One region of the Polaromonas sp. P1_F8 genome, then DNA from elsewhere that is predicted to be linked to it. Evidence: predicted binding sites of a transcription regulator. Region 1 holds the regulator's gene; the other holds the start of a gene.

The links. Region 1 encodes LexA, which represses DNA repair genes until DNA is damaged. Its sites were predicted from a motif close to ACTGTATNNNNATACAGT; they were not measured.
Region 2: a site for LexA is predicted at 5,433-5,450, ahead of AC1D1J_RS14795 (DNA topoisomerase IV subunit B). Genes of this name have one in related genera too.

Annotation. Positions count from the first base shown of each region.
Region 1 covers NZ_JBFUBS010000001.1:464,272-474,726, reverse strand. The annotation lists gene AC1D1J_RS02275 (type IV pilus assembly protein FimV) at 1-1,205, shown strand, start outside; gene AC1D1J_RS02270 (D-2-hydroxyacid dehydrogenase family protein) at 1,276-2,283, opposite strand; gene lexA (transcriptional repressor LexA) at 2,959-3,663, opposite strand; gene AC1D1J_RS02260 (asparaginase) at 3,804-4,760, shown strand; gene adk (adenylate kinase) at 4,857-5,513, opposite strand; gene kdsB (3-deoxy-manno-octulosonate cytidylyltransferase) at 5,700-6,458, opposite strand; gene AC1D1J_RS02245 (Trm112 family protein) at 6,496-6,678, opposite strand; gene lpxK (tetraacyldisaccharide 4'-kinase) at 6,659-7,729, opposite strand; gene AC1D1J_RS02235 (ExbD/TolR family protein) at 7,752-8,180, opposite strand; gene AC1D1J_RS02230 (MotA/TolQ/ExbB proton channel family protein) at 8,177-8,815, opposite strand; gene xseA (exodeoxyribonuclease VII large subunit) at 9,156-10,455, shown strand, end outside.
Region 2 covers NZ_JBFUBS010000003.1:591,905-602,359, reverse strand. The annotation lists gene parC (DNA topoisomerase IV subunit A) at 59-2,410, opposite strand; gene AC1D1J_RS14800 (lytic transglycosylase domain-containing protein) at 2,538-3,416, opposite strand; gene AC1D1J_RS14795 (DNA topoisomerase IV subunit B) at 3,416-5,386, opposite strand; gene AC1D1J_RS14790 (MFS transporter) at 5,577-6,797, shown strand; gene AC1D1J_RS14785 (SDR family oxidoreductase) at 6,989-7,801, shown strand; gene AC1D1J_RS14780 (class I SAM-dependent methyltransferase) at 7,822-8,412, shown strand; gene dapA (4-hydroxy-tetrahydrodipicolinate synthase) at 8,518-9,402, shown strand; gene bamC (outer membrane protein assembly factor BamC) at 9,434-10,455, shown strand, end outside.

The sequences.
Region 1 (10,455 bases):
CGCGCGGTGAACGCTATGACAACTGGCTCGTATACGCCCTTTACGCCTTGCTGGCCGCCTCCCTTCTTGCGATCCTGGCGCTATGGATACGTAGCCGACAGCAAAACCGTGTCAGCCGGGGATCATGGTGGGGCAAGGGGTTTGCTGAAGACGGCGCGCCTTATGTGACTGAAGGTACGGGTAACACCGGGAAGGCCTTCTTGCGCAGGGCCTCAGAAGCTGAATCGGTGAGCGCCGGGCCTTTGCCCGATTCGCTGGTTGATTTCGATCCCAGCGAACCATTTTTCGAGGCGCCGAAAAATACGCCGGCTTCAGGCGCCGTGGCGCGCCCAAGGGTTGCCGAATCCAGATTTCCCTCGGAATTTCTGCCTAGCCTGAGCGGTATCAGCAGCATGCCGCGGATTGTGAATGCCGAAGAGCTGTTTGATGTGCAGCAACAGGCCGATTTCTTCCTGTCGCTCGGCCGGCCCGACAAGGCGGTAGATGTTCTGCGCCACCACATCATGGACAACGTGGAAACAAGCGCGCTCGTCTATCTCGACCTGTTTGACCTCTATCACAGCTTGGGACGCCGGGAGGATTACGACGCGTTGCGCACAGACTTCAACAAGATGTTCAATGCCAAGGTGCCGGCATTCGACGAATACGCGGCGAATACGCACGATCTTGAGTATTACACGGAGGCTCTCTCGCGGATTGAGGCCCTCTGGCCAACGCCCAAGGTACTCGACGTACTTGAAGAGTCCATATTCCGCAAACCGGATTCGCGGGGAGAGGTCTTCAGCCTGGCCGCCTACCGCGAGCTGTTGCTCCTCCACTCGATCGCAAAAAGGATTGTTAGCCGGCCGCCCGGCGACGCCGAAGCACCGGTCAAACCATCGGACGCACCGTCGATTCCGACCATGCCGGATACGCTCCCAAGCGTTGCAGGCTTTGGACCCACCAGCATCCAGCCACTGTCAGCCCGGTTCCAGATCGTGGCGCCCTTGCCATCTCCTGCCGTGGCAAGCGCAACCGACCCGACACAGCCTCCCGCGTCCCCCCGGCTTGGCCTTGATATTGATTTGAGTGCAGGTGAGGGGACGGACCTGGCCCCGTTTCCATCGATCGACGCTGGTGCGCGGCCGCCGCAAGCCGCTGCCAACAATCTCATCGAGTTTGACCTCGACTTTCCGGATTTTTCGGGGCCGACGCAGAAAACTTGAGCGAAAGTTTCAGCCTGGCTCGCCGGGAGTTTCCGATCTGCGCGCACTTGATCAGGCTGGGCGTGTCACATCAGCGCCGTACTTGCAAGGCCCCCGGGTTGACGATATTGGTGGGCGTGCCCTTGATGAAGTTGACGACATTGTCAAACGCCGCGCCAAAGTACAGCTCATAGCTGTCCTGTTCAACATAGCCAATATGCGGCGTGCAAATGCAGTTTTCCAGTCGGAGCAGCGCATGGCCTTGCAGGATGGGCTCCGACTCAAAAACATCGATGGCCGCCAGGCCGGGCCGCCCGCGATTGAGGGAGGCGATCAATGCTTCCGGTTCGATCAGCTCCGCCCTTGACGTATTCACCAGCAGGGACGTGGTTTTCATGCGCGACAGGTCTTCCAGCGTGACGATACCGCGTGTCTCCGTGTTGAGCCGCAGGTGAAGGCTCAGTACATCGCTTTGCTCAAAGAATTCGGCTTTGCTGGCCGCGACTTCAAAGCCATCGGCCTGTGCCCGCTCCAGTGATGCGTCACGGCCCCAAATGATGACACGCATACCGAAGGCCCTGCCGTAGCCAGCCACAATTTGCCCGATCTTCCCGTAGCTCCATACCCCCAATGTCTTGCCCTTGAGGACGGAGCCGATGCCGAAATTGGGTGGCATCGAAGCTGACTTGAGCCCTGCCTGTTGCCAGGCGCCATGCTTCAAGTGGGCTACATAGTGTGGAATGCGGCGCATGGCGGTCATCACCAGCGCCCAGGTCAGCTCCGCGGGTGCCGTAGGAGACCCAATGCCCTCGGCAACCGCGATGCCGCGTTCTGTGCAAGCCGCGACATCTACATGGCTTCCGACACGGCCTGTCTGGGCAATCAGCTTGAGTTTGGGCAGTTTTTCAATAACTTGCCGGTTGAGCTGGGTTCTCTCCCGGATCAGGACGATGACATCGGCATCCTTGAGGCGGACGGACAGCTGGCCGATGCCTTTAACGGTGTTGGTATAGACCTTGGCGGGGTAGGCTTCCAGCTTGGCCGCGCAGTTCAGTTTCCGCACCGCGTCCTGGTAATCGTCGAGGATCACAATATTCATGCCGATATTGTGCCTGCAAGATTTTTCTTCCTTGCCGCCGGGGTCACTTCCGACTGGGGATTTTGTATCTCAAGGAAACGCATCAGACGGCGCCGCAAAGCGCATAGGCCCGGGCTGAACTTCTGGTGGGAAGCTTGCTGTACCAGTTATCTCAAAGAGGTTTCTCGCTGGCTCATGCGCTCAAGTTCCGCGCAGACGTCGGCCATGCGGCCGGATATCACCATGCGGCCAGCGCACGCTGGGCCGACATTGGAGTCAAACTCACGGACAACTCGCAGCCGGCTGGGCCGGGACGCCTTGACAGAGGGTTGGACGGCAAGAGCACCAGTGGCGCGGGCAGATGGGCCGCGCATTGCCGCGAAATCGCCGGAAGCAAAGGGTAGCGCAAGCTGGTGAGATCTGGGCTGCGCGCCGGCTGGCGCGGAAAAACGGCTTGCCCCAGCCATACCCTGCGCCGGCAATAACAATGACACCAATGCCTGCACGGGGGCCAGCAGGACTGACGACATTGGTGAATGTGAAAAACTGACGATTCCCATGATGAACTCCTGTATGAGAGAGGTTTACACAGGCAGGATTGCAAACTGGCAAATTGCCAGGAAGGCCCCGGCACCAGGGTGTTGGCCATCACAACGGCCAAACGCCCGCCACCTGGTGCGTGGCCAGGTGAGCTGCCTACATCAGCATCGTGTTGCGAATGAGGCCGACGGCCAGACCTTCCAGTTCGAAAGGCTCGCCGGGCTCGACCACAATGGTTTTAAAGTCCGGGTTTTCGGGCAGAAGTTCGATCAGGTGCTTGTTGCGGCGAAAGCGCTTGACGGTCACTTCATCACCCAGCCGGGCCACGACAATTTGACCATTCTTGGCTTCCTTGGATTGCTTGACGGCCAGCAGGTCGCCATCCATGATGCCTGCGTCCCGCATGCTCATGCCGCGGACCTTGAGCAGGTAGTCGGGCTGGCGCTGAAACAGGCTGCTTTCAAAATAATAGGTTTGCTCGACATGTTCCTGCGCGAGAATTGGGCTGCCAGCAGCAACCCGCCCCACCAGAGGTAGGGCGAGTTGGGCCAGGCTTTGCAACGGCAGGGAAAACTGTTTGATTCTGGATTCGTTCAGGCTGCGAAGGGCGTCATTGCGCAAACGTATGCCGCGTGAGGTCCCGCTGACCAGTTCGATGACGCCTTTGCGGGCCAGTGCCTGCAAGTGCTCCTCGGCGGCATTGGCAGAGCGAAAGCCAAGCTCGGCGGCGATTTCAGCACGGGTAGGCGGGGCGCCTGTGCGCGCGATGGCGCTCTGGATCAATTCCAGAATTTGCTGCTGGCGCGCAGTGAGCTTGGGAGCCTCAGAGGGAAAATGCGAAAAGTTATCGAGTGTGCTCATCACTGTTGCTCCTTGAATCACAACTTCAGCCCGTTTGCGTATTGCCTGTTGGCCTTAGGTACGCAACGTTACTGCAGCTGTTTTAATATCCAGTAACTGTATTTTCATCCAGTTTTTAAAAGATTGCAAGTTTACGTCTTATGCATCCTCAAAATATTGTGATTCTGGGCACTGGCGGCACGATTGCCGGGCAGGCTGCGAGTGCGTCGGACAACATTGGCTATACCGCTGCCCAGGTGGGCGTTGAGCAGCTGGTCGCGGCGGTCCCGCCCTTGGCAAGGTTCGGCCCCCTGATGACCGAACAGGTCGCGCAGGTCGATAGCAAGGACATGAGCTTCGAGGTATGGATGCAGCTGGCCAGTCGGGTCAACTACTTTCTGGCCCAGCCGGACATGCAGGGCATTGTCATCACGCACGGAACGGACACGCTGGAAGAGACGGCATATTTCCTTCATGCGGTGTGCCGCCCCGATAAACCCGTGGTGCTGACCTGCGCCATGCGGCCCGCGACGGCGCTGGTGCCTGACGGCCCCCAGAACATGCTGGATGCCATGGCGGTGGCGCGTCATGCAGGGGCGAGGGGTGTTGTTGCGGTGTGCGCCGGAACCATCCACAGCGCGCTGGACGTGCAGAAAGTGCATACCTACAAGGTTGACGCCTTTGACTCCGGTGATGCGGGGCCGATTGGCTATGTGGAGGAAGGATTCCTCAGGTTAATGAGAAATTGGCCTGAAACCCACGTAGAACGGGCGCAAGCAGCTATTAAAATAATAGCGAACTCCGTGGTTCCGGTCCAGTGGCCGCGCGTTGAGATTGTCATGAACCATGCCGGCGCCAGTGGTGCGGTCGTGGACGCGTTGCTGGCGCAGGGTGTTCAGGGGCTTGTAGTTGCCGCCACGGGTAATGGCACCTTGCACCATGCGCTGGAGGCGGCCTTGCTTCGCGCGCGGTCTGCGGGGGTGCGGGTCGTCCGGTCGACAAGGTGCCTCAATGGTCGTGTCTTGCCCACACCGGGGGATCTGTTTTCTGATTCGCAGGGGCTGAGCCCCGTGAAGGCGAGGATAGCGATGATGCTCGAGTTGCTGGCGGAAAGCTGAACCCTGCCTTGCGATTCCAGTCTGCCGGGAACCAGAATGAAAAAAGCCGTCAGACTGACGGCTTTGGGGTGCAGATGGACTCGCTGGAGGCTCGATTCAGCCCGCCAGCGCTTTGAACGCGCGGGCGGTGATCTCGTCAACACCGCCCATGCCGCTGATGGCACGATATTTTGGGGCCAGTTCAGGCTCTGACTTTGCCCAGCTGGAGTAGTACTCAACCAGCGGACGGGTCTGGGCGCTGTAAACCTCCAGGCGCTTGCGGACGGTTTCTTCCTTGTCGTCATCGCGCTGGATCAGCGGCTCGCCGGTCACATCGTCTTTGCCTTCGACCTTGGGCGGATTGAACTTGACGTGATAGGTGCGGCCTGAGGCGGGGTGCGAACGGCGTCCGCTCATGCGCTCGATGATGGCGTCGAAGGGTACGTCGATTTCAAGAACGTAATCCAGCTTGACGCCGGCAGACTTCATGGCGTCGGCCTGCGGAATGGTGCGCGGAAAGCCGTCAAACAGAAAGCCCTTGGCGCAGTCGGGCTGGGCAATGCGCTCTTTGACTAAATTGATGATCAGGTCGTCGCTGACCAGTGCACCCGAGTCCATGATTTTTTTGGCTTCAATGCCCAGCTGCGTGCCGGCTTTGACGGCCGCACGAAGCATGTCGCCGGTGGAAATTTGGGGGATACCGTACTTCTGGCAAATGAAGGTCGCTTGCGTCCCTTTGCCCGCGCCAGGCGCGCCCAACAAAATCAGTCTCATGGATGTCCTCGGATTTTATGAATTCTTGAAGTCAGCCCGAACCGCCGGCCGGTTTCCGCAGGGGCTGCTTGACAGGTATGGAGGGCTGCCGGCACGTCCTGCAGGCCTCACACTTGTGTTTTTCCCAAGGATAGCATGCACCCCTGACAGCAACTTACGAGCCGGCGTCGTGCCGGGGAGGGCAGGTCAGGAAAACAACTTGCGGGCGAGGTCCAGGTCTTCCGGGGTGTCAACGCCCGGCCCGGGCGCGTCGCCGGTGATGTGCACGGCGATGCGATGGCCGTGCCACAGTGCCCGGAGTTGCTCAAGGCACTCCAGTTGCTCGAGTGGCGACTGGGGAAGGCGCGGGAACTCCCGCAGAAATCCCACCCGGTAGCCGTAAATGCCGACGTGCCGGAGTGGCCGGGGCAGGCTGCTGCCGGCCTCCCACCACGCCTTGCCGGTAAAGTCGCGCGCGGCCGGAATGGGTGAGCGGCTGAAGTAAAGGGCCGTATGGCGCGCGTCAAGCACCACCTTGACCACGTTGGGGTTGTTCAGGTCGGCCAGCTGCTGGATGGCATGCGCCGCCGTGCTCATGGCGCAGTCCGGTCGCTCGATGAGCAGGCGCGCGACCGCGTCGATCAAGGCCGGGTCAATCAGCGGCTCGTCACCTTGCACATTCACCACAATGTCGTCGTCCGCGAGTCCCAGCACGCTGCAGGCTTCCGCGAGCCGGTCGCTGCCGCTGGGGTGGTCTTCTCGTGTCAGCACGGCGGCGATGCCGAAAGACGCGCATTTTTCGATGATTTCGTTGCTGTCCGTTGCGACGACGGTGCGCAAGGCGGTGCTTTTCATAGCGCGCTGCGCCACACGCACGACCATGGGTGTACCGCCGATGTCGGCCAGCGGCTTGTTGGGCAGGCGTGTAGAGGCCAGTCTGGCCGGAATGAGGACGGTGAAGCTCATGCTTTCGGGGTCTGGCTTGTTTTTTTCAAGGACTCGTTCACAGGCCGAGCTCTTCGTCGGTCAAGGTCCGCGCTTCGCTTTCCAGCAGCACGGGAAGCCCGTCGCGCACCGGGTAGGCGAGGCGGGCGCTGCGGGAAACAAGTTCCTGTTTTTCCCGGTCGTAGTCGAGCGGGCCTTTGGTCACAGGGCAGACCAGCAGTTCAAGCAGTTTGGTGTCCATGGCCTGATGGTAAGGGAGAAATCAGCGGGGCCAGCCGGGCATCGAGTGCGGCAAAGAACGCTGGTTCGGGCGTAAACACCAAAGGCACGGCCAGAACCTCCTTTTGTGACGTGCCCTGCAGGGCAAAAAGCTTGACAGCGTCTTTTTCAGTGCACAGCACCACGCGCCCTTTGAGTGCCTCCGCTTCCAGGTCTTGATCGGTGAAGTCATGGTGGTCGGGGAGGGCCGTTGTGGCCTGCAGCGTCAGGCCGGTTTCCCTCAGCATTCCGAAAAATGCTTCAGGGTTGGCTATGCCCGCAAGTGCCGCCAGAGGCCTGCCCCGCAGGCTCGTTAGCGCGACCGGTTCGCCCCGGCCGGAATAAGCTTCGTTGCCCAGTTTGCGACTGGAAACAAACCCTCCAAATGCCGGTTTTTGCCCGGTGTGCAGCACAAAATTCAAGCCAACCCGTTCGCGTGCGGGCCAGGGCTCACGCAACGGGCCTGCCGGTAGCAGCCAACCGTTCCCCACACCTCGGTCGTCGAACACGGCAATCTCGATATCGCGTTGCAGGGCGTAGTGTTGCAGCCCGTCGTCACACACGACTACAGCCGTGCCCGGATATGCGGCAAGCAATGCACGCACGGCGTCTACACGCTTGCCGGCAACAAAAACAGGCGCACCCGTTGCACGCTTGATAAGGGCCGGCTCGTCGCCTGTGAGATGAGGGGGTGTACCGGGGATCACCTCCAGGCAGTCAGTGCCGTGCCTTCCATAACCTCGGGACACCACCCCTACCCGTATCTGTTGCGCCTGCAGATGTTTCACCAGGGCAATCACCAGCGGTGTTTTTCCGGCGCCGCCGGCGATGACGTTTCCGACCACGACCACCGGAACGCCAAAATGTTCGGACCGGAGAATGTGACGGCGATACAGCACCCACCGCAGCCGCACGACCAAGCCATAGGCCTGGGCAAGCGGCCAGAGCAGGCATGCCAGCCAACCCCGTCTGTGCCAGGCATTCTGCAAAATCTGTTTCACGTGATGACTGCCATTTCGCCGCGAAGGCTGCATGGAATGGGCAACCGGCCCCGGCCTATCTGGCCCCGGCCGTTGCGGCGCTTTGCGTTGCAAATGTGATTTGCGTCAGCCCCTGGCGGCGTGCGGCCTCCATGACGGTGATGACGGCTTGATGCGTGGCGTTGGCATCGGCGCTGATGATGATGACGCTCTCCTTGCCGGCCTTCGCTGCTTCGGCCAGTGCGGCTCCCAGCACTTCGATGCCACGGCCTTCCACCAGAGTCTTGTTGACCATGTAGCGGCCGTCGCTGCTCACGGCGACGATGACTTCCTTGGGGTAGTCTCGCTGCTGTTCGGCGTTGGCGATCGGCAGTTTGACCTGTAGTTCGGTGAACTTGCTATAGGTCGTGGACAGCATCAGGAAGATCAGCACCACGAGCAGCACATCGATGAAGGGGATCAGGTTGATCTCCGGCTCGTCATGAGGATGGGGGCGGAAGTTCATTTTCTGAGGGTATTGAGGTGGCGTACAAAACGCTCGGCCGCCAGCTCCATCGTCAGTAGATATCCGTCCACGCGCGCCCGGAAATAGCGCCAGAAAATCAGCGAGGGAATGGCCACCATCAGGCCGAAAGCCGTGTTGTAGAGCGCAATCGAAATGCCTTGCGCCAACTGGGCGGGGTTGCCGCCAGCGGCATTGCTCACACCTCCACCACCTGCCTGGGAGCCGAAAATCTCGATCATGCCGATGACCGTACCCAGCAGGCCGAGCAGGGGCGCAGCAGAGGCGATGGTTGCCAGGGCTGCCAGGTATCGCTCCAGCTTATGGGCCGCCTTGCGTCCCGCGCCTTCCAGCGTGGAGCGCAGGTCATCTTCGCTGATCCGGGGATTGGTGTTCAGCGCGCGAAAACCGCTGGCAAGCACTTCGCCGAGCAGCGAATTCTGTTCAAGCTGCGCCACGACATCGGGGGAGGGGACGGAGGCGCGGGAGACGGTGATGGCTTCGTCAAGCAGCTTGGCGGGGGCGACTTTTCGGGTTTTTAGGCTGGTAAAACGCTCAATAACCAGAGCAAGGGCCAAGACAGAGCAGGCAACCAGGGGCCAAATCGGCCAACCTGCGGCTTGTATGATCGAAAACAATGCACATCTCCAGGCAGTAAGTTGTGGTGGATTATGGCTTACAGAAACTGCCATCTCGTTGCAGCTGAGCCTGACCTGTTAAATGTTCGCAACTTCACCGCGTGTCGGACGTAGCCCACAGAAGCTGTGGATAACTTTGTTAGCAAGTAGTGGCGCAGAGGCCTGCAAGCCGCGCCAAATCGTGCATGTGACAGAACGATGAAATTTTGAGCAGAATTAAGTTATTTAAAATCAATGAGTTACACGAACTTATCTCGATATCCGCGTGAAACCAGGGGTTTGAGCCTTGAGGGGCGGCGCTCTGTGGAGTATTACACCCGGATTGCCAAGGGGTTTAGGCGTGTTTGATGCATCAGTCCCTTCGGAGAACCCTCAAGCGGCAGCACGCGAGGCGGGTATTCGTGTATGGCCTGTTGGGTCTTTGCTGAGGGCAATTTCGGACAGCCTGGAAGCCCGGTTTAACCCAGTAGCGGTGCGGGGTGAGCTCAGCGGGTTTTCGCGGGCGGCCAGCGGCCACTGCTATTTTTCACTCAAAGATGAACAGGGGCAGGTTCGCTGCGCCATGTTCCGCCGCGCTGCCACGATGCTGGACTTTTCCCCGCGCGACGGCCAATTGGTGGAGCTGCGGGGACGGCTGGGTGTATATGAGCCGCGCGGTGAACTACAACTGGTGGTCGAGTCCATGCGCCAGGCAGGCCAGGGCAACCTTTTTGAACAGTTCCTGCTGCTCAAGGCGAGGCTTGAAGCTGAGGGCCTTTTCGACCCAGGCCGTAAAAGGCCTTTGCCTTTGCTGCCTTGCGCCATTGGTGTGGTGACTTCGCTGGGTGCCGCCGCCTTGCACGATGTCATGAGTGCTTTGCAGCGCCGTGTACCGCACATTCCCGTGGTTATTTATCCTGCCAGCGTACAGGGCGCCCAGGCCGCCGGCGAATTGCGCGCCGCTTTGCTCAAAGCCTATCAACGGCGATCGCTGGACCATGTGGATGTCTTGCTGGTGGTACGCGGTGGCGGCGCCATGGAAGACCTGTGGGCTTTTAATGATGAACAGCTTGCCCGGACCCTGGTGGAGTCGCCCATGCCGGTGATCAGCGGGGTGGGGCATGAAACCGACTTCACGATCGCCGATTTTTGCGCTGACGTGCGTGCGCCCACGCCGACCGCCGCGGCAGAACTCTGCGCGCAGCCCCAAGCTGTCTGGCTGGGTGCGCTGGACTTGGCCCTATCGCGGCTGCAAAACGGCATAGACCGGCAGCTGGAGTTGCACAACCAGCGCCTGGACTGGGCGGCTTCCCGGATCAGCCGGCCGTCGCATCTGGTTACCAGGCAGCATGCCCGCCTGGCCGGGCTCGGCCAGAGCCTGAGCCATGCGGCGCGTTCGGCACTACAGCACGAACGGCAAAAGCTACAGGCCTTGGGCAGTGACTTCCCGCGCGAGGTGGAGGGCAGCCTGCGGCGCGGCCAGCAGCGCGTTGAGCGCGCGCAGTTGCGGCTTGAATTGCTGGACCCCAAACTGGTTCTGAAGCGCGGCTATGCCTGGCTTGCCGACCTTCAGGGGCAGCCCATTACAAGCCGCGAAAAGACCCATGTGGGACAACCCGTACGCGCTACCCTTGCCGACGGCGAGGTCGATTTGACGGTTT
Region 2 (10,455 bases), on a different contig from region 1:
CATATTGCTATCAAATCAATAGCTGCTTGCACCCGCCAGTTATGGCTTTCAGTCAGTTTTACTCAACGCGGCTGATGCCGGTGGGTTTGAAACCCAGGTCGGCCGCCTTGCCCTTGCGCGCGCGCGCCGCACGGGCATTGTTCAGGCTGCGGATTTCCAGCGTTTCCTCGCGCGCCTTGCCGCCGCGGCCAATACCTTCGATCTTCACACTGCGCGTGTAAGCGGCTGCACCGGCCAAAGTGTCTTTGGCTTCAAGGTCGATCAGCATCAGGCCGCGCCCGCCGGCGGCCTGCATCTTGAGTTCGCCAATCTCGAACGTCAGGATGCGGCCGCCGGTCGAGGCGCAAGCCACATGCGTGGCCGGCACCAAAGGCGCGGCGCCGCTGTTGAAGGCGGCATGCGACGGCCTGCAAATGGTTTCGCCTTCGGCGCAGCTGATAAAGGCCTTGCCGGCTTTGAGGCGCGACGTCATGTTCTCGACCGTGGCGAGGAAGCCGTAGCCGCCGCTGGCGCTCAGCAGCAATGCGGCGTTGGCCGGGCCCGCGAAGTAATGCACCAGCTGCGTGCCGGACTCCAGGTCGATCAGGGTGGTGAGCGGCTGGCCGTCGCCACGCGCGCCGGGCAGCAATGACACCGGCACCGAATAAATGCGGCCGCGTGAGCCGAAGGCCAGCAGCGTGTCGATGGTGCGGCACTCAAAGGTACCGTAAAGCCCGTCGCCCGCCTTGAAGGCGAAGCCCGCCGCGTCGTGGCCGTGGCCGCTGCGCGCACGCACCCAGCCTTTGTCGCTGATGACCACCGTCACCGGTTCGTCGAGCACCTTGACTTCGAGTACGGCCTTTTTCTCGGCCTGAATCAGCGTGCGGCGCGCATCGGCGAACTGCTTGGCGTCGGCCTCAATTTCCTTGACCAGCAGGCGGCGTAAGGCGGCCGGGCTGCCGAGGATTTCCTCGAGCTTGCCCTGCTCTTCACGCAGGGTCTTGAGCTCCTGCTCGATCTTGATGGCTTCGAGCCGTGCGAGCTGGCGCAGGCGGATGTCGAGAATGTCATCGGCCTGGATATCGGTGAGCTTGAAGCGCGCAATCAGCGCAGCCTTGGGTTCATCCGACTGGCGGATGATGGCAATCACCTCGTCGATGTTGAGCAGCACCAGCTGCCGGCCTTCCAGGATATGGATGCGGGCCAGCACCTTGTCGAGCCGGTATTGCGAGCGCCGCTGCACCGTCGTCTGGCGAAACTCGATCCACTCGGTCAGCATCTGCCGCAGGTTTTTCTGCGTCGGCCTGCCGTCCAGCCCGACCATGGTCAGGTTGATGGACGAGGAACTTTCCAGGCTGGTGTTGGCCAACAGCGTGTTGATGAGTTCGGACTGGCTGATCTTGCTGGTCTTGGGCTCGAACACCAGGCGCACGGCGGCATCCTTGCTGGATTCGTCGCGCACCACGTCGAGCACGGCCAGGATGGTCTGCTTGAGCTGCACCTGGTCCTGGCTCAGGGCCTTTTTCCCGGTCTTGATCTTGGGATTGGTCAGCTCTTCGATTTCCTCCAGCACGCGCTGGGTGCTGACGCCGGGCGGCAGTTCCTGCACCACCAGTTGCCACTGGCCGCGCGCCAGTTCTTCAATCTTCCAGCGGGCGCGCACCTTGAGCGAACCGCGGCCCGTTTTGTAAGCCGCTGCGATTTCCGCGCTGCTCGAAATAATCTGGCCGCCGCCCGGGTAATCGGGCCCGGCGATCAGCGTGTACAACTCCTCGTCGCTGAGTTTGGGCGTCTTGATGAGTGCCACGCAGGCGTCGGCCACTTCGCGCAGGTTGTGACTGGGGATTTCGGTAGCCAGGCCTACGGCAATGCCGCTGGCACCGTTGAGCAACGCAAACGGCAGGCGTGCCGGCAGCAGCTTGGGTTCCTCCGTCGTGCCGTCATAGTTCGGCATGAAATTGACGGTGCCCTCGTCAATTTCGTCAAGCAGCAGGCGCGCGATCGGACTGAGGCGCGCTTCGGTATAGCGCATGGCGGCCGCACCGTCGCCGTCACGGCTGCCGAAATTTCCCTGGCCGTCGATCAGCGGATAGCGCAGGCTGAAATCCTGCGCCATCCGCACCAGTGCGTCGTAAGCGGCAGTGTCACCATGCGGATGGAAATTGCCCAGCACGTCTCCGACCACCTTGGCGCTTTTGCGCGCCTTCGGACCCGCAGGCGCAGCGTTGGTGAACGACAGGCCCATCCGGTGCATCGCGTACAGGATGCGGCGCTGCACCGGCTTCTGGCCGTCGCAAATGTCAGGCAAGGCGCGGCCCTTGACAACGCTGAGCGCATATTCAAGGTAAGCCCGCTGCGCGTACGCAGCCAGCGAATCCTGGTCGGCGGGTTCGGGAATAGGGGCTACGGCGTCCGGTGTAAAGAGATCCATCTTGAGTTTGGCTTGGCGGGTAAGGTGGCGTGACGCATGCCGGCACACGCGGGTGCGGCTGGCACAGGGTTACAAAAGGAATGCCGTTTTTCAGGCTGCCGGGCTGAACACACGGCGCATTGTGACCTCAGTTCTGCTCGGGCTGGGCCTCTGCCGTAGCGGTGGAGACCACAGTGGGCGACACCATGTTGCTGCGGCCGGTTGCGCCGCCCATCATTTCCATGCGGACACGGGCGGACGACGCCATCATGCTGGGGGGCTTGAGGTGGTTATAAAGCTGCATCACGGTTTTGACGTAGTTTTTGGTTTCGGGGTAATTGGGGATCTTGTTGCCGGCACGCTGCACGGCGCCCTCGCCGGCGTTATAGGCCGCGACCGCGAGTTCAAGCTGGCCGGGGAACATGGCAATCAGGTCGCTGAGGTAGCTGGAGCCCGCCCGGATATTGGTCTTGGGGTCGGTGAGCTTTTTGTGGATGGTGGAATCCTTGGTGGCCCGCACGCCGTAGCGCTCCGCTGTCGGCGGAATCAGCTGCATCAGCCCGACCGCGCCCTTGGGCGAAACGGCCTGGGTGTTGAACCCGGATTCGGTGGCGATCAGGGCCTGCAGCAGTTCGTAGTCGATGCCATGCTTGGCGGAAGCTTCGCGCAACAGGTGCTTGACGGCCTTGTAGTTGGGCGACACATCAAAGTAAGCCAGCAGCTTGGGCGGCGCGTTGGCCACACCGGTGGCCCGGTTGGCGCCGTTACCGACGGCTTTGCCGCTTTTGGCAACATTGTCCCCTGCGCTGAAACTTTCAGCGCCACGAAAGAAAAGTTCATAACGCTCATCCAGCCGCACAGCCGAAAAATGCGCAATGCCGTCTTTGTCCACATAACCCCAGATGTCGGCCCGGGCCGGCGCCGCGAACAGCGTAGCCAGCCCAAGGACGGCCAGGGGCAGGGCCAGCGCGCGTAACAGGCGAGCAAGGCGCGGCAAGGCTGAATACAACGTCAAAAAAGAATCCATCAAATATCTATTTCCACGGCGTCACCGTGCAACTCCATCAGTTCGCGGCGCGCAGCGGCCTCGCCTTTGCCCATCAGCTTGGTGATGAGCGTCTCGGTTTGCAGAAAATCCTGGTTGCCCAGTTGCACGGGCAACAGGCGGCGGGTGTCAGGATTGAGTGTGGTTTCCCATAATTGTTCCGCATTCATCTCGCCCAGGCCCTTGAAGCGGCTGATGCTCCAGGCCCCCTCCTTTACGCCATCCTTGCGTAACTTGTCCAATATGGCGGTCAGTTCGCCTTCATCAAGGGCATACACCTTGGATGCCGGCTTTTTGCCGCGGGCCGGCGCGTCCACCCGGAACAGCGGGGGACGGGCCACATACACATTACCCGATTCGATCAATTTGGGGAAGTGGCGGAAAAAGAGGGTCAACAGCAGCACCTGGATGTGGGAGCCGTCCACATCAGCGTCGCTCAGGATGCAGACCTTGCCGTAGCGCAGGCCGGAGAGGTCGGGCGTGTCGTTCGGGCCGTGCGGATCAACGCCGATAGCGACGGCGATGTCGTGGATTTCGGTGTTGGCGAACAGGCGGTCGCGCTCGACCTCCCAGGTATTAAGCACCTTGCCGCGCAGCGGCAGGATGGCCTGGCTTTCCTTGTCGCGGCCCATCTTGGCGCTGCCGCCGGCCGAATCGCCCTCGACCAGGAAGACTTCGTTGTGCGCCAGGTCCCGGCTTTCGCAGTCGGTGAGCTTGCCGGGCAGCACGGCGACACCGGAGCCCTTGCGTTTTTCGACCTTCTGGCCGGCTTTCTGCCGGGTTTGGGCAGCCTTGATGGCCAGTTCGGCCAGTTTGCGGCCGTAATCGACGTGCTGGTTAAGCCAAAGCTCCAGCGTGGGCCGCACAAAGCTGGACACCAGCCGCACCGCGTCGCGTGAATTGAGGCGCTCCTTGATCTGGCCCTGGAACTGCGGATCCAGCACCTTGGCGCTCAGAACATAGCTGGCGCGGGCAAAAACGTCTTCCGGCAAGAGCTTGACGCCCTTGGGCAGCAGCGAATGCAGGTCGACAAAGCTCTTGACGGCATTGAAGAGGCCATCGCGCAGGCCGCTTTCGTGCGTGCCGCCGGCGCTGGTGGGAATCAGGTTGACGTAGCTTTCGCGCACCGGCTGGCCTTCTTCGGTGAAGGCCACGCACCACTGCGCACCCTCGCCTTCGGCAAAACTCTCGTGCGAGGCATCGGCAAAACCTTCGCCCTCGAACATCGGGATCACCGGGTCGCCGGTCAGCGTCTGCATCAGGTAGTCACGCAGGCCGCCTTTGTACAGCCAGGTTTGGGTGTCTTTGGTTTTCTCGTTGGTCAGCGTCACCGTGACGCCGGGCATCAGCACCGCCTTGCTGCGCAGCAGGTGCGTGAGCTCGGCCATGGGCAGCGCGGCCGATTCAAAGTATTTGGCATCGGGCCAGGCGCGGACGGTAGTGCCCGTCTTGCGGTCGCCCTCGCCGTTTTTGCGCAGGTGCAGCTTTTCGATGACATCGCCGCCCGAGAACACCAGGTGGGCAACCATACCTTCACGATAAGAGGTGACTTCCAGGCGCTTGGACAGCGCATTGGTCACGCTCACGCCGACGCCATGCAGGCCACCCGAGAAGCTGTAGGCGCCGCCTTTGCCTTTGTCGAACTTGCCGCCCGCGTGCAGCCGGGTGTAGACGATCTCGATGACCGGCACCTTTTCTTCCGGGTGCAGGCCGAAAGGAACGCCACGGCCGTCGTCATCCACGCTGACCGAGCCGTCGGTATGCAGCGTGACCTTGATCTTCTTGCCGTAGCCGGCCAGGGCCTCGTCGGCGGAGTTGTCCAGCACTTCCTGGATGATGTGCAAGGGGTTGTCGGTGCGCGTATACATGCCCGGCCGTTGCTTGACGGGCTCCAGGCCCTTGAGCACGCGGATCGAGCCTTCGGAATATTCGGTGGGTAGTTTGTCAGCCATGGCAGATGAAAGAATTGCCGCAATTGTAGTCGGGGCCGGCAAAGTAACTGTATAAACATACAGCCAACCTGATTTGAGACACGGAACGAAGTGCGGCCCGGGCAGTGTTTTGCCATTTTCGTTACAGTCGACAGACAGCGCGTTTTCCGCTCCAGACCTTTCTTTTTTCGCCGCTTGCGGCGGCCCGTCCATGACCACCGAAACCAAAAAACTCTCCATGCTGCAGGTGCTGATCTGCGGCGCCACCATCGTCACGCTGTCCATGGGCATTCGTCATGGTTTTGGCCTCTGGCTGCAGCCCATCACCCAGGCGCAGGGCTGGACGCGCGAGACTTTTGCCTTTGCGCTGGCGGTGCAAAACCTGTCCTGGGGGGTGTTCGGCATCTTCGCCGGCATGGCCGCCGACCGCTTTGGCGCCTTCCGCGTGATCGTGGGCGGTGCCCTGCTGTACGGGCTGGGCCTGGTGGGCATGGCCTTGTCGCCCACCGGTTTCCTGTTCACCCTGACAGCCGGCGTGCTGATTGGCGCCGCACAGGCCGGAACCACGTATGCCGTGATTTACGGCGTGATCGGGCGCAATATTTCGGCCGACAAACGCTCGTGGGCCATGGGCGTGGCCGCGGCGGCGGGCTCATTCGGCCAGTTCCTGATGGTGCCGACCGAAGGTTTGCTGATCAGCAGCCTGGGCTGGAAAGAGGCTTTGCTGGTGCTGAGCGGCGCGGTGCTGCTGATTGCGCCGCTGGCATTGGGCCTGCGCGAAGGCGGTTTTACCGGCGGGCAGCCTGCCAAACGCGAGCAGACCATTGTCCAGGCGCTGCGCGAAGCCTTCAAGTACCCGAGCTTTCAATTATTGATGGCGGGCTATTTTGTCTGCGGCTTCCAGGTGGTGTTCATCGGCGTGCACATGCCCAGCTACCTCAAGGACAAGGGCCTGTCTCCCCAGGTGGCCAGTTATGCGCTGGCGCTGATCGGCCTCTTTAATGTGTTCGGCACCTATATTGCGGGCTCGCTGGGCCAGAAAATTGCCAAGCGCAAGATCCTGGCGACGATTTATTTATCCCGCGCCATCGTGATCGCCGTGTTCCTGGCGGCGCCGCTCAGCCCCCTGAGCGTTTACATCTTTGCCAGCCTGATGGGCCTGCTGTGGCTGTCGACCATCCCGCCGACCAACGCCGTCGTGGCGCAGATCTTCGGCATCCAGCACTTGTCGATGCTGGGCGGCTTTATCTTCTTCAGCCACCAGATCGGCTCCTTCCTGGGCGTCTGGCTGGGCGGCTACTTATATGACCGCACGGGCAGCTACGACATCGTCTGGTACATCGCGATTGCATTGGGCGTGTTTGCCGCGCTGGTGAACCTGCCGGTGCGTGAATCACCGATTGCACGCGCGGCCGTGCCCCAAGGGGCCTGACATGGCAAAAAGAATCGGCCTGTGGGCGCTTGCGATCATCGCGTCGCTGGGGGTGTTTGCCCTCTACACACGGCCGGATTTCCTGTTCACACTCGCCAACCAGGTCTGGGCCTGCTTCTAGCGCAAGGCCCTTCCCAGGGGTTTTATGTGTGTTTTGGGCTGCGGCCCAATCAGGACGGGCGCAAGCAGCTATGAAAACAATAGTAATTACCGGAGCCTCTGACGGCATAGGCGCTGAAATGGCGCGGCAATTGGCCAAAACCCACGGCGCCGGCGTGGCGCTGGTGCTGGCCGCGCGCAATGAAGCACTGCTCAATGAGGTTGCGGGCCAATGCGTTGCCCATGGGGCGTTGACCCTGGCCGTCAAAACCGATGTATCGCAAGAAGACCAATGCCGCCAGCTGGTGGCCGCCGCCATCGGACGGTTCGGGCAAATCGATGCCTTGATCAACAACGCAGGCATGTCGGCGCAAGCCCTTTTTGAAGACGTCAAGGCCCAGGACCTGGCCTGGTACGAACAGTTGATGCGCATCAACCTCTGGGGCAGCGTCTGGTGCACCCATGCCGCCCTGCCTTACTTAAAAGTGCGCCACGGCAGCATCGTGGCTGTCTCCAGCCTGGCAGGCCTGATCGGCGTGCCGGGCCGCACCGCCTACAGCGCCACCAAATTCGCCATGACGGGCTTCTTCGAGGCATTGCGCGCCGAGCTGAAAACGGCCGGCGTCAGCGTAACAACGGCCTATCCGGGCGTGGTGGCCACCCGCATCCGCTACCGCGGCTTCAACGCGGCCGGTGAGGCAGCCGGTGCCAGCGGCCTGAAAGAAGACGACGCCATGAGCGTGGAAGAATGCGCACGGCTGATCGTGCAGGGTATGGAGCGCCGCGACCGCGAAGTCGTCATGACGGCCAAGGGCAAGCTGGGCCGCTGGCTCAAGCTGATCGCACCCGGCCGGGTTGAAGCGATGGCGCTGGCAGCGCTCAAAGATGACGTAAAACCCTACTGATGGAGAACAATACGCACGGCATGGAACCGCCCTCCGCCTGGGTGCAGCGCTGGTCGCACCTGGTGCCAGAGCGTGGCGTGGTGCTGGACGTGGCCTGCGGCTACGGCCGCCATGCCCGCTGGTTTTATGAACGAAATCACCCTCTGGCCCTTGTGGATCGTGCGCAAGCAGCTATCGAATTTATAGCAACCACCCTTCCAGCGCGCTCAACCCAAACCGTTGAAGCCATGGTGGCCGACATTGAGGAAGGCCCCTGGCCCTTTGAAGGACGACAGTTTGAGGCGGTCATCGTCACCAATTACCTGTGGCGGCCGCTCCTGCCCACGCTACTGGCCAGCCTGGCGCCGGGTGGCGTGCTGATTTACGAAACTTTTACGCAGGGCAATGAAACGGTAGGCAAACCCTCGCGCCCCGACTTTTTGCTGCGTCCCGGTGAATTGCTGCAGGTCTGCCAGGGCCTGAAGGTGGTGGCCTTCGAGGAGGGTTTTGAGGAGCGTCCGCCGCGCTTTGTCCAGCGCATCACCGCCGTCCGCGAATCAGCCGCGACTGCGGGTTTATCCGCCCCCCTTCATACCGCAGAGGGGGGTCCACCCCGCTATAGACTGACCTAGGCTCTGGGTAGAATGCAGGATTGGCCTTTTCCGGGGCCGGCTTGAAGCTGTTCAGGCCGGAACACCCCAGATACCTGCATGGCCGCGAACGTTTACAAGCAGAGCATGAAACCCATTACTGGCAGCATCGTTGCATTGGCAACGCCCTTGCACGAAGACGGCAGCGTAGATTACCCCACCCTGCGCAAGCTGGTTGACTGGCACATTGCCGAAGGGACCGACTGCATCGGTGTGGTCGGCACAACCGGCGAATCCCCAACCGTCAATGTCGAAGAACATTGCGAAATCATCCGGGTGTCGGTTGAGCAGGCCAAAAAGCGCGTGCCGATCATGGCCGGCTGCGGCGCCAACTCAACGGCCGAAGCCATTGAGCTTGCCAAATTTGCCAAAGGCGTCGGCGCGGACTGCCAGTTGCAGGTCGTTCCCTATTACAACAAGCCCACCCAGGAAGGCCAGTACCGGCACTTCAAGGCGATTGCGGAAGCGGTTGGCGACCTCCCCACCGTGCTTTACAACGTGCCCGGCCGCACCGTCGCCGATATGGCGCACGCCACCGTGCTGCGCCTGGCCCAGGTGCCCGGCATTGTCGGCATCAAGGAAGCCACCGGCAACATCGAGCGCGCCCAGTGGCTGATCAAGGAAGTGCCCAAGGGCTTTGCCGTGTATTCAGGCGACGACCCGACCGCCGTAGCGCTGATGCTTTGCGGCGGCCAGGGCAATGTCAGCGTGACAGCCAACGTAGCGCCCCGCCTCATGCACGAGCTGTGCGTGGCCGCCGTGGCCGGCGATGCCCGCCGCGCCATGGAGCTGCAACTTAAATTGCTGCCGCTGCATCGAAACCTGTTTGTCGAAGCCAACCCCATTCCCGTCAAGTGGGCCATGGCCCGGATGGGCCTTTGCGGCGGCACACTGCGCCTGCCGATGACGCCGCTGGAAACATCGAACGAAGCCGCCGTGGAAAGCGCCCTGCGCATCTGCGGCCTGGTCTGATTTGCCTGATCTGATTTTTAAGGGAACCCAAGTGAAGATATTGCCAACACATCCTGCATTTTCCAAAGCCCGGAGCGCCGCAACCGTGTCTGCACTGGTTGCCCTCGGTCTGCTCGCCGGCTGCTCCTCCATCAGGGATGTGATGGAAGGCGAACGCGTCGACTACAAAAGCAGCGGCGCCAAAGCTCCTTCCCTGGCGGTCCCTCCCGACCTGACACAACTGAGCCGCGAAACCCGTTATGTGGTGCCCGGCACCGCGGTGTCCGCCAGCAGCTACCAGGTGGGCCAGCCAACCCAGGCCGTGCAGACAGCCGCAGTGACCGTGGGCGACGTTCGCATCGAGCGCGCAGGTACCCAGCGCTGGCTGGTGGTGAACCGGCCGGCAGACAAGCTCTGGACACCCGTGCGTGATTTCTGGCTGGAGAGCGGCTTCCTGCTGTCCCAGGATCAGGAAAACCTCGGCATCATGGAAACCGATTACGCTGAAAACCGCGCCAAGCTCCCGCAGGATTTCATCCGCAACACCATCGGCAAAGTATTCGACAGCCTGTACTCCACCGGTGAGCGCGACAAATTCCGCACACGGCTGGAGCGCCGCGCTGATGGCGGCACGGAAATCTATGTCAGCCACCGCGGCATGGTCGAGGTGCTGACGGGCGTCAAGGCCGGCTCTTCCGGCGGCGACAGCACCATGTGGCAACCCCGCCCTGCCGACCCGGAACTGGAAGCCGAATTCCTGCGCCGCCTGATGGTCAAGCTGGGTGTCACGCAAGAGCAATCGAAGGCCCTGGTGGCCGCCGGTGCGAACAAACAAACCTCGCGGATCGCCACTGTCAACAGCCAGCCCGTCGTGCAGATCGACGAGGGCTTTGAACGTGCATGGCGCCGCGTCGGCCTGGCGCTGGACCGCACCGGCTTCACGGTTGAAGACCGCGACCGCAGCCAGGGGACCTACTTCGTGCGCTACGTCGAGCCTATCGTGAACAAAACCGAGCCCGGCTTCTTCAGCAAGCTGTTCAGCGGCTCGCCAGCCGCTGTGCCGCCGTTGAAGTA